Regions from separate parts of the Streptomyces sp. NBC_00414 genome, predicted to be linked through region 1. Evidence: riboswitches for the same ligand, from Rfam matches in the RefSeq annotation. Region 1 holds a riboswitch; each other region holds the start of a gene.
What was found. A riboswitch is a leader RNA that binds a small molecule or an ion and turns the genes downstream of it on or off. The one in region 1 is predicted to bind cyclic di-AMP.
Positions count from the first base shown of each region.

Region 2: it holds a riboswitch for cyclic di-AMP, as region 1 does, so the genes downstream of both, OHS59_RS26185 (LysM peptidoglycan-binding domain-containing protein) here and OHS59_RS12765 (M23 family metallopeptidase) in region 1, are expected to answer to the same signal.
Region 3: it holds a riboswitch for cyclic di-AMP, as region 1 does, so the genes downstream of both, OHS59_RS18625 (transglycosylase family protein) here and OHS59_RS12765 (M23 family metallopeptidase) in region 1, are expected to answer to the same signal.

Region 1 covers NZ_CP107935.1:2,979,721-2,982,968, forward strand. The annotation lists gene OHS59_RS12760 (GntR family transcriptional regulator) at 1-365, opposite strand, end outside; gene OHS59_RS12765 (M23 family metallopeptidase) at 654-1,439, opposite strand; cyclic di-AMP (ydaO/yuaA leader) riboswitch at 1,453-1,607, opposite strand; gene OHS59_RS12770 (M16 family metallopeptidase) at 1,854-3,242, opposite strand; gene OHS59_RS12775 (M16 family metallopeptidase) at 3,239-3,248, opposite strand, start outside.
Region 2 covers NZ_CP107935.1:6,018,572-6,021,819, reverse strand. The annotation lists gene OHS59_RS26190 (CocE/NonD family hydrolase) at 1-751, shown strand, start outside; cyclic di-AMP (ydaO/yuaA leader) riboswitch at 1,235-1,399, shown strand; gene OHS59_RS26185 (LysM peptidoglycan-binding domain-containing protein) at 1,403-2,134, shown strand; gene OHS59_RS26180 (HAD family hydrolase) at 2,128-3,009, opposite strand; gene OHS59_RS26175 (FAD-dependent oxidoreductase) at 3,230-3,248, opposite strand, start outside.
Region 3 covers NZ_CP107935.1:4,344,927-4,348,174, forward strand. The annotation lists gene eno (phosphopyruvate hydratase) at 1-983, opposite strand, end outside; gene OHS59_RS18625 (transglycosylase family protein) at 1,428-2,132, opposite strand; cyclic di-AMP (ydaO/yuaA leader) riboswitch at 2,137-2,307, opposite strand; gene OHS59_RS18630 (transglycosylase family protein) at 2,526-3,248, opposite strand, start outside.

The DNA of each region.
Region 1 (3,248 bases):
TCCTCGCTGTTGCCCCGCCTGGCCCGCTCCTGACCGAGTCTGACCAGGCCGCGCAGCACCTTGAGATGGGCCTCGGTACGTCGCTGGGCGGCCCGGGCGGCGCCCAGCGGCTCCAGCAGCACACGCATCTCCAGGAGGTCGGCGGCCTCCTGCTCCGTCGGTTCGGCGACGCACGCGCCCGCGTGCCGGCGGGTGACCACGAAGCCCTCCGCCTCCAGGGTGCGCAGCGCCTCGCGCACGGGGACCCGCGAGACGCCGTAGCGGCGCGCGAGCAGTTCTTCGGTGAGCCGGCTGCCGCGCCCGTAGACACCCGCGACGATGTCGTCACGGATCGCCGTGCATACCGAGCGCGCGGGAATACGCATGACCGAACCTCCGCCTTAATCCCCGCGAAACGCGGTCGATTGACGCTTGTTCGGTGACTCTATTGCAGAGAACGGGAAATTCCGAAGGCAGCCGGGAATCCATGGATATTTTTTGGACACACCACGTCTCCGAACAGGCAGTCGTCCGGTGCGGAAGTGACCGGAAGCGGTCGTACGGGTACCTACGGGCCCATCTGAGGCGACGGGATCGCGCGAAGGCCCCGGCTCGGTGAGCCGGGGCCTTCGCGCGGATGCGGTGCTGTACGTCCGTACAGAGATGCCGTGCGGTCAGACGTTGACGCCGTGCCCGCGGAGGTACGCGACGGGGTCCATGTCGGATCCGTACTCCGCGGTCGTCCGCGCCTCGAAGTGCAGGTGCGCCCCCGTGACGTTGCCGGTCGCCCCGGAGAGGGCTATCTGCTGCCCCGGAGTGACCGTCTGGCCGACCGAGACACCGATGGACGAGAGGTGCCCGTACTGGGTGTACGTGCCGTCGGTCATCTTGATGACGACCTGGTTGCCGTACGAGCCGCCCCAGCCTGCCTCCACGACGGTGCCGGAGCCCACCGCGTGGACGGCGGTGCCGCTGGCGGCGTGGAAGTCGATGCCGGTGTGGCTGCCGGAGGACCAGATGCCGCCGCCGGCCTGGTAAGAGGTCGAGACGTACGAGCCGGCGATCGGCGCGGTGTAGGCGTTGAGGCGCTTGCGCTCCTTCTCGCGGGCCGCGCGGGCCTCGGCCTCGCGCTCCTTCTCGGCCCTCGCCTTGGCCTTGGCCGCGGCCTCCTCGGCGCGCTTCTTCGCGGCGGCCTCGGCCTTCTCGCGGGCCGCGTCCTGCTCGGCGGCCTGCCGCTGGGCGGCGGCCTGGGCGTCGATCTCGTGGGCGACCGAGTCACCCATGGTGACGGCCCGGAGGGGGCCGGTCTGCTCGATCTCGCTCTCGGCGGCGAACGCCGGGGCGGCCAGTGTGCCCACGACACCGGTGGTGGCCAGGGCTGCGACGCCGACGGTCCTGCGGGTCGTGCGCGTCATGCGGCTGGGAAGACGGTGCTTCCCCGTGGCGCGGGTGAACGCCATGAAGTGGCTGGTCCTTTCCTTCCTTCTCGCCTACCGGGTTAGCTGACGGGTTCGGAGCAGGAAGGTCTCCTACGGACCCCCTTCGGGAAGGGCGTCCGATTCACCCCAGGGACGTGGGTCCCCGGCTCCCCTGGCTCGCGCCATGCGGGGACTCGGCGATGACTGTCCGGTGCCGCGGACGCGGCGCAGTGCCTGACGAACAGCCGGACCGACGCTAAGCGGCGCCTCTTTCAATAGACAAACGGATCAACACTTTTGTAGCGCACGCCACAGGGCAGACAGGCAACCTCTCCACCAATACGGGCAACTTCCGCCTCAATGCAGACAATCAGGGAGGAAGGCGGTACGGGCAGCAGTATGAAAAAGGGGCCCGGGCGACTCGTCGGTCACCCGGGCCCCACCTGCTGCCAGTACCTACTCCGGTGCCACGACGCTGACTTCGCCGATTCCGAGGGCCCTGACGGGCCCCTCGATCTGCGCGGCGTCACCGACGAGGACGGTCACCAGACGGTCCACCGGGAAGGCGTTCACGGCGGCCGCGGTGGCCTCCACGGTGCCGGTGGCGGCGAGCTGCTTGTACAGCGTCGCCTGGAAGTCGTCCGGCAGGTGCTGCTCGACCTGGTCGGCCAGCGTGCCCGCGACGGCGCCCGCGGTCTCGTACTTCAGGGGCGCCACCCCCACCAGGTTCTGCACGGCGACGTCACGCTCGGCGTCCGTCAGACCCCCGGCGGCGAGGGTGCGCAGCACCTTCCAGAGGTCGTCGAGCGCCGGGCCGGTGTTCGGGGTGTCCACCGAGCCGCTGATGGCGAGCATCGAGATGCCCGTCCCGTCCGGGGCGGAGCGCAGAACCTGGCCGAACGCCCGCACGCCGTAGGTGTATCCCTTCTCCTCGCGCAGGACACGGTCCAGGCGGGAGGTGAGGGTGCCACCGAGGCAGTACGTGCCGAGCACCTGGGCGGGCCACACACGGTCGTGCCGGTCCGCGCCGACGCGGCCGATGAGCAGCTGCGTCTGGACGGCTCCGGGACGGTCGACGATGATCACCCGGCCGGTGTCGTCGGCGGTCACCGAGGGCACGGGACGCGACTCGGCCTGCGATCCGGTCCAGGTGCCGAGCGTGTCCCCGAGCAGCGCGTCGAGGTCGACGTCGGTGAGGTCTCCGACGACGACCGCGGTGGCCGTGGCGGGGCGTACGTGCTTCTCGTAGAAGGCGCGTACGGCCGCCGAGTCGATCGCGGTGACCGTCTCCTCGGTGCCCTGGCGCGGGCGCGACATCCGGGAGTCCGCCGGGAAGAGCTGCCGGGACAGCTCCTTGGCGGCCCGCCGGGCCGGGTTGGCGGTCTCGTGCGGGATCTCGTCGAGCCGGTTGCGCACCAGCCGCTCGATCTCGCCGTCCTCGAACGCGGGCGCCCTGAGCGCGTCGGCGAGCAGGCCGAGCGCCTTGGGCAGCCGGGAGACGGGGACTTCGAGGCTGAGCCGTACGCCGGGGTGGTCGGCGTGCGCGTCCAGGGTGGCGCCGCAGCGCTCCAGCTCGGCGGCGAACTCCTCGGCGGAGTGCTTGTCGGTGCCCTCCGAGAAGGCTCGCGCCATGATCGTGGCGATGCCGTCCAGGCCCTTCGGCTCCGCCTCCAGCGGGGCGTCCAGGATCACCTCCACGGCGACGACCTGCTGGCCGGGGCGGTGGCAGCGCAACAGCGTCAGGCCGTTGCCGAGGGTGCCGCGCTCGGGCGCGGGGAAGGCCCAGGGCCTGGCCTCGCCGGCCTGGGGCTGCGGGTGGAACTCCATCGTGGCGAGCTCGGTCACTTGGCC
Region 2 (3,248 bases), 3.0 Mb from region 1:
GCCGACGGAACGTGGACAAGTAGTGGCCCGGTTGTGCGACGTGGCCCCCGACGGCTCCTCGACGCTCGTCACCCGAGGCGCCCTGAACCTGACAGCCCGTCATGGCCGTGACCGGGTGGTTCCCTGGGAACCGGGCTCTACGGAGGAGGTGCTTTTCGAGCTGAACGGCATCGGCCACGCCTTCCCTCCCGGCCATCGCATCCGGCTCGCCGTCTCCTCCGCGTACTGGCCGTGGATCTGGCCCCAGCCGGGCTCGGAGGCGGGCTTCACCCTCACTCCGTCGGGGAGCGTCCTGGAACTCCCGCTCCGCGCGCAGGAGTCGGACCCCTCCATCGCCTTCGCGGAACCGGAGCAGTCGGCTCCGCTGGGTGTGAACTTCCCCGCCACGCTGGACGATCCGCGCCCCGAGCGCCTCGTGGTCCGCGATGTCGCCAAGGGTGAGTGGCGTCTCGAAGTGGATCCGCGATACGGCGGCACACGCGTCTATCCGGACGGGCTCGAATTCACCGAGGACGCGCTGGAGACGTACACGATCAATGAGTCCGATCCGTTGTCGGCGCGCGCCCGGTCCGACTGGTCCGTCCGGCTGCACCGACCGGAAATGCCCTGGGACGCGAGCGTCGAGTCGCATTCCGAAATCACCTGCGACGAGGCGGACTTCATCACCTCGAACGAAGTGATCTGCAAGGACGGTGACGAGGTGATCTTCCACCGCACCTGGGAGAAGCGGATTCCGCGTACGGCGGGATGAGTTCACGCGCTCCACGAACGACCGGCGCTCATTCACGGTGAGGCCCGCGCCCCCCGGTGAATTCCAGGAGTGCGGGCCTCACCTGTGCCCGAGCTGTGACCACCTGCGACGCCTGATCGTCCGGCGTCCACAGAAGATGGCGTATCACCTTTCTTACGGACATTATCCCCTCAATATGGGGCGTAAGTCGCCGTAACATCCCGAAGACATCCGACTTGCCCGAATTGGAGAACCGTTTCCTTAATCCCCCATCTGCGTCCGTGAATTGGGTCACGCCTGCCCGAAGTGATCGTTTTGTCGGTTCCGTCGACTTCCCTTCACGGAAAGCAAGTTGAACTTTGCCTTCCGTTTTGATCAAGGGATATCCGCCCGACAAGGCAGGCCATGGCCGCCGCTGCGCGAATTCAGGGCTTGTTCACTGCATGTGCTCTCGCATACGTTCACGTCACTCCGGACGGATCGCCTAATCCTGCCGCCGCCCGGAAAACCCAGCCACCCATTCACTCGCGTACGGCAGGAGCGGGGGACCCAGGTAAGCCGCCGGTCCGGATATCGGAACGGCTAGGGGTGAAGTCGCGCACACCACGCGACCGGGCATCTCCCGCCCGAACCCGACAGCTCACCTCGCAGGCGCCGGAGAGGAAATTCGCCATGCCCGCACGAGGCAAGCACCGCCGTCCCGGAAACAGCACCCTCATCCGTGGCATCGTCGCCGCCGGAACGGGCGGAGCCGCACTCGCGCTCCCCCTCGTGGGAGCCACCGGCGCCCACGCCGCGCAGCCCGTCCAGGCGGCGCAGGCCGCTCCGAACGCGGTCCCGCAGGTCTCACTGGTCACGTACAAGGTGGTCAAGGGCGACACGCTGTCCAAGATCGCCAAGGCGCGCACCACGGGCGACTGGAAGAAGCTCTACAAGGCCAACCGCGCGGTCATCGGCAACGACCCCTCGGCCATCCGCCCGGGCCTCAAGCTGACCGTGGGCACCAAGAACGGCCGGACCCCGGCGAAGACCGCCAAGGCGACCACGGCGTCCGCCGTCACCCCGGCCGCCGCGACGACCTACACGGACGACCTCGACGGCTGGATCAAGCAGTCGCTGGACGTCATGGCCCAGCAGGGGATCCCGGGCAGCTACGACGGCATCTACCGCAACATCATCCGCGAGTCGTCGGGCAACCCGCAGGCCATGAACAACTGGGACTCCAACGCGGTCGCCGGTACGCCGTCGAAGGGGCTCCTCCAGGTCATCGACCCGACCTTCACGGCGTACCACGTGACCGGTACGTCGCTGGACCCCTTCGACCCGGTCGCCAACATCACGGCGGCGTGCAACTACGCCGCCGCGCGGTACGGCTCGATCGACAACGTCTTCGGAGCCTACTGACCGACGCCCGAGCGGGCTCCCGGACCGGCCTGTCGGCCGACGAGGGGGCCCGTCCGGCCGGTCCCGGCGCCGGAGAACATGCGCTCCAGGACCACCGCGATGCCGTCGTCCTCGTTCGAGAGGGTGATCTCGTCGGCGACGGACTTGAGTTCTGGATGGGCGTTGGCCATCGCGACCCCGCGCGCGGCCCAGTCGAACATCGGGATGTCGTTCGGCATGTCCCCGAAGGCGATGGTCTGCGCCGACGTGAGGCCCAGCCGGCCGGCGGCGAGCGCGAGACCCGTCGCCTTCGTGATGCCGCATGGCTGGAGTTCGACGGTACCGGGCCCGGACATCGTCACGGTGGCGAGCGAACCGACCGCTCCACGGGCGGCCGACGCCAACTCGTCGTCGGAGAGCAGGGGGTGGCGCAGCAGCACCTTGCTGATGGGCTGCGTCCAGAGGTCGTCGCGCCGCAGCACCCGTACCGCCGGCAGCGTCGGGTGGGGCATCTCGTAGCCCGGCTCGATGAGCGTGAGACCGTCGACACCGTCCTGGTCGACGGCCGCGTACACCTCGCCGACCTCCGCCTCGATCTTGCCGAGAGCCACCTCGGCCAGCTCACGTTCGAGCGTGACGGACCACACCATGCGGTCCGCGCCGGCGTCGTACAACTGCGCGCCCTGTCCGCACACCGCGAGCCCCTGGCTGCCCAGTTCGTCCAGCAGCGGGCGTACGCGCGGCGCGGGGCGCCCCGTCACCACGAGGTGCCGGGCGCCTGCCCCGACCGCCATCGCCAGTGCGGCACGCGACCGGTCCGAGAGGGTGTCGTCGCCTCGCAGGAGCGTCCCGTCCAGGTCAGTGGCGATGAGTGAATATGCAATCGGGGGGGCCATGATCAGAGAATACGGACCGAATCCCCCAGCGACTCGACGGGAACCGGACGTCGTCCGACACCTCGACCACCCCACGCGTCGTCGCGTGTCCCAGCAGGCCCCGGGAGTTCAGGCCGATCCCATGACATATCGGCCACTCCACCGACCCGATTCACGCCCCTCTCCCGACCGCCCGCGTACGCCCGCGCGCGCTCCCATCGAGTGCGCCCGCGCCCCGGTTTCAGCGGTGCCGTCCCGCC
Region 3 (3,248 bases), 1.4 Mb from region 1:
GAGCCCTCCTCGATGCCGCGGGCGAGGCGCTCGGGGTTGGTGACGAAGAGGTCGTCGCCGACGATCTGGACCTTGTCGCCCAGCTTCTCGGTGATGACGTTCCAGCCGGCCCAGTCGTCCTCGTACAGCGGGTCCTCGATGGAGACCAGCGGGTACGCGGCGACGAGCTCCTCGTAGTACTCGGTCATCTCGGCGGCCGAGCGGGACTTGCCCTCGAACTCGTACTTGCCGTCCTTGTAGAACTCGGACGCGGCGACGTCCAGCGCGAGGGCGACCTGCGCGCCGGGGGTGTAGCCGGCTTCCTTGATGGCTTCGACGATCAGGTCGAGGGCCTCGCGGTTGGAGCCGAGGTTCGGGGCGAAGCCGCCCTCGTCGCCGAGGCCGGTGGACAGGCCGCGGCTCTTCAGGACCTTCTTGAGGGTGTGGTAGACCTCGGCGCCCCAGCGCACGGCCTCGGAGAAGGACTCCGCGCCGATCGGGGCGATCATGAACTCCTGGATGTCGACGTTGGAGTCGGCGTGCGACCCACCGTTGAGGATGTTCATCATCGGGACGGGCAGCAGGTGCGCGTTCGGTCCGCCCAGGTAGCGGAAGAGCGGCAGGTCGCTGGCCTCGGAGGCGGCGTGGGCGACGGCGAGGGAGACGCCGAGGATGGCGTTGGCGCCGAGCGAGCCCTTGTTGTCGGTGGCGTCCAGGTCGATCATCGCCTGGTCGATGAGGCGCTGCTCGGTGGCGTCGTAGCCGACGAGCTCCGGGCCGATCTGCTCGATGACGGCGAGGACGGCCTTCTCGACACCCTTGCCGAGGTAGCGGTTGGGGTCTCCGTCACGCAGTTCGACTGCTTCGAAGGCACCGGTGGAGGCACCGGACGGAACGGCGGCACGACCCGTGCTGCCGTCGTCGAGGCCGACCTCGACCTCGACCGTGGGGTTGCCTCGGGAGTCCAGGATTTCCCGGGCTACGACGACGTCGATGGACGGCACGAGCATCTCCTTCTGGGATGTGACACAAGCTGTGCCGGGCCGGAGGCCCGGTTGCGCGCAGGCCGTGGTGGCCCCGCGGGATGAGCCTAACCGGCTGCCGGGGATCGGCCAGCCCTCGACCGCCCCCTGGACGGAACCGAGAGGAAATTGTTTCCGAACGGAACAAAGCGAGGCGGTAAAGCGGCAAGAAAAAACCCCGCCCCGGTGCGTACGGGGGAACACGCACCGGAGCGGGGGCCCGTGGGGGACGGGGGTGGCCCTCACGGGACCTCCACTATGGAGGACACGGATGTGAGAGCGCTGTGGTTCAGTCGCGATCCGGTCGCGGACCGGAACTCCGGCCGAGGCTGAGCGGCCAGGGCCTCGGCCGGAAGGTGCCGTCCGCACTACCGAAGTGGGGGGGTGCGACCGCCGGGGGTCAGCCGCGGCGCGGCTGCTCGGGGGTCAGCTGAGGTGCAGCTGCTGGCCCGGGAAGATGAAGTCGGCGTCGTCGACGATGTCGTCGTTCAGCTTGTAGAGCTTCGCCCAGCCGCCCTTGACCTTCTCCTTCGCGGCGATCTCGCTGAGGGTGTCGCCCTTGACGACCTTGTACTCGCCGTCACCCTTCTCGACCTTCTTGCCGGTCGGGGTCTCGACGGTCTTCTTCGCGGCCGGACGGTCCTGGGAACGCGAGGCGCGCTCCTCGGAGGACTGCGAGTTCTGCGGCTGCGGCTGCGTGGTGCTCTGGCCGGAACCGTTCGAGTTCGAGTCCGCGGGAGCCGAACCGCCACCGGTCGAGGCACCGGACAGGCCTACGCCACAGCTCGGCCAGGCACCCTTGCCCTGGCTCGCGAGAACCTTCTCGGCGACGGCTATCTGCTGGGACTTGGAGGCCTGGTCGGCGGTGGAGGCGTACGAGCTGCCCCCGTACGCGGCCCAGGTGGAGGACGAGAACTGCAGGCCGCCGTAGTAGCCGTTGCCGGTGTTGATCGACCAGTTGCCGCCGGACTCGCACTGGGCGACGGTGTCCCACTCGGAGGCGGTGGCGGCGGAGGCTCCCGTGGCGCCCATCAGCGGGACGGCGACGGCGGCGGTGGTGACACCGGCCAGCGTGGCGATACGGGTGGCCTTGGACGGGCGACGGTGCTTGCCCTTGTTCGAAAGCAGCATGAAGTGATCCCCTCACCGACGCCTGCGAGGTGAGCTGTCGGGTTCGGGCCGAGTGAGTTGCCCGGCCGCGTGACACTGCTGTCACGCGGCTTAACCCCAAGCCGTTCCCGGTCTCGACGACCGGTTCCGGCACTTACCTTGGGTCCCCCGCTCCTGCCTACGGCGCTTTACGCGTCGACTGTTCCCGTACGGCCGTTGGCAGGATTCGGCGTGCGACCGTCGGGGCTCACCAATGGCGAGCGGTCACGACCGTAGACACGGGCCGTGCCGAATTTCAAAGACGATCAGGGGTCTTGAGATCCATGTCTCAATTCGCCAAATCGGACATTCAACGCGAACTACCGCTGGTTTTCGCCCGATTCGGCGGCTTGATCACTACTTGCTCGCGAGCGCTCAGCCGTCGACGGCGATGCGCTGACCGGGGATGATGAAGTCCGGGTCGGCGCCGATGCTGTCCTTGTTCGCGGCGTAGAGCTCGCTCCACCCGCCGTCGATGCCAAGGGAGTCGGCGATGCTCGACAGACTGTCCCCGGAGCGGACCGCGTACGAGCCTTCGTCGGCGAGGACGCGCGAGGTGCTGTCGCTGCGCGAGGCGTGCCGGCCGGCGTAGTCGTCCGCGCGGGGCGCGGTGTCGACCTCTTCGGCGCTGACGCCGCGGTGACGGCCGGAGCTGTCGGCCTCGGCGTCGGTCGAAGCCTCGTCGTTCTGGGAGGACTTGTCCGGGTCGTCCGCCTTCGCCGTGGCGTCGGTGGACGGGCTGTCCGATCCCTGTGCGTCCGAGCCGGAGTCGTCCGCGGCGTCGGAGTCACCGTCGGTGGACGAGTCGGACTTGGAGTCGTTGCTCCCCTTTGTCGCATCCGAGTCGGCCGACGAGCCGGCGTCCTCGGCGAGGCCCGTGTCGACGTCCGCGGAGTCGGAGTCCTGCGTCAGGCCGGCGACGAGACCGCAGGTCGTCCAGGCACCCGTCCCCTGGTCCGCGAGTATCTTCTCGGCGACGGCTATCTGCTGCGAGCGGCTGGCCTGGTCGGCGCTCGGCGCGTAGTCGAGGCCGCCGTGCTCCTCCCAGGTCTCCTGGGTCATCTGGAGTCCGCCGTAGAGCCCGTTGCCGGTGTCGGC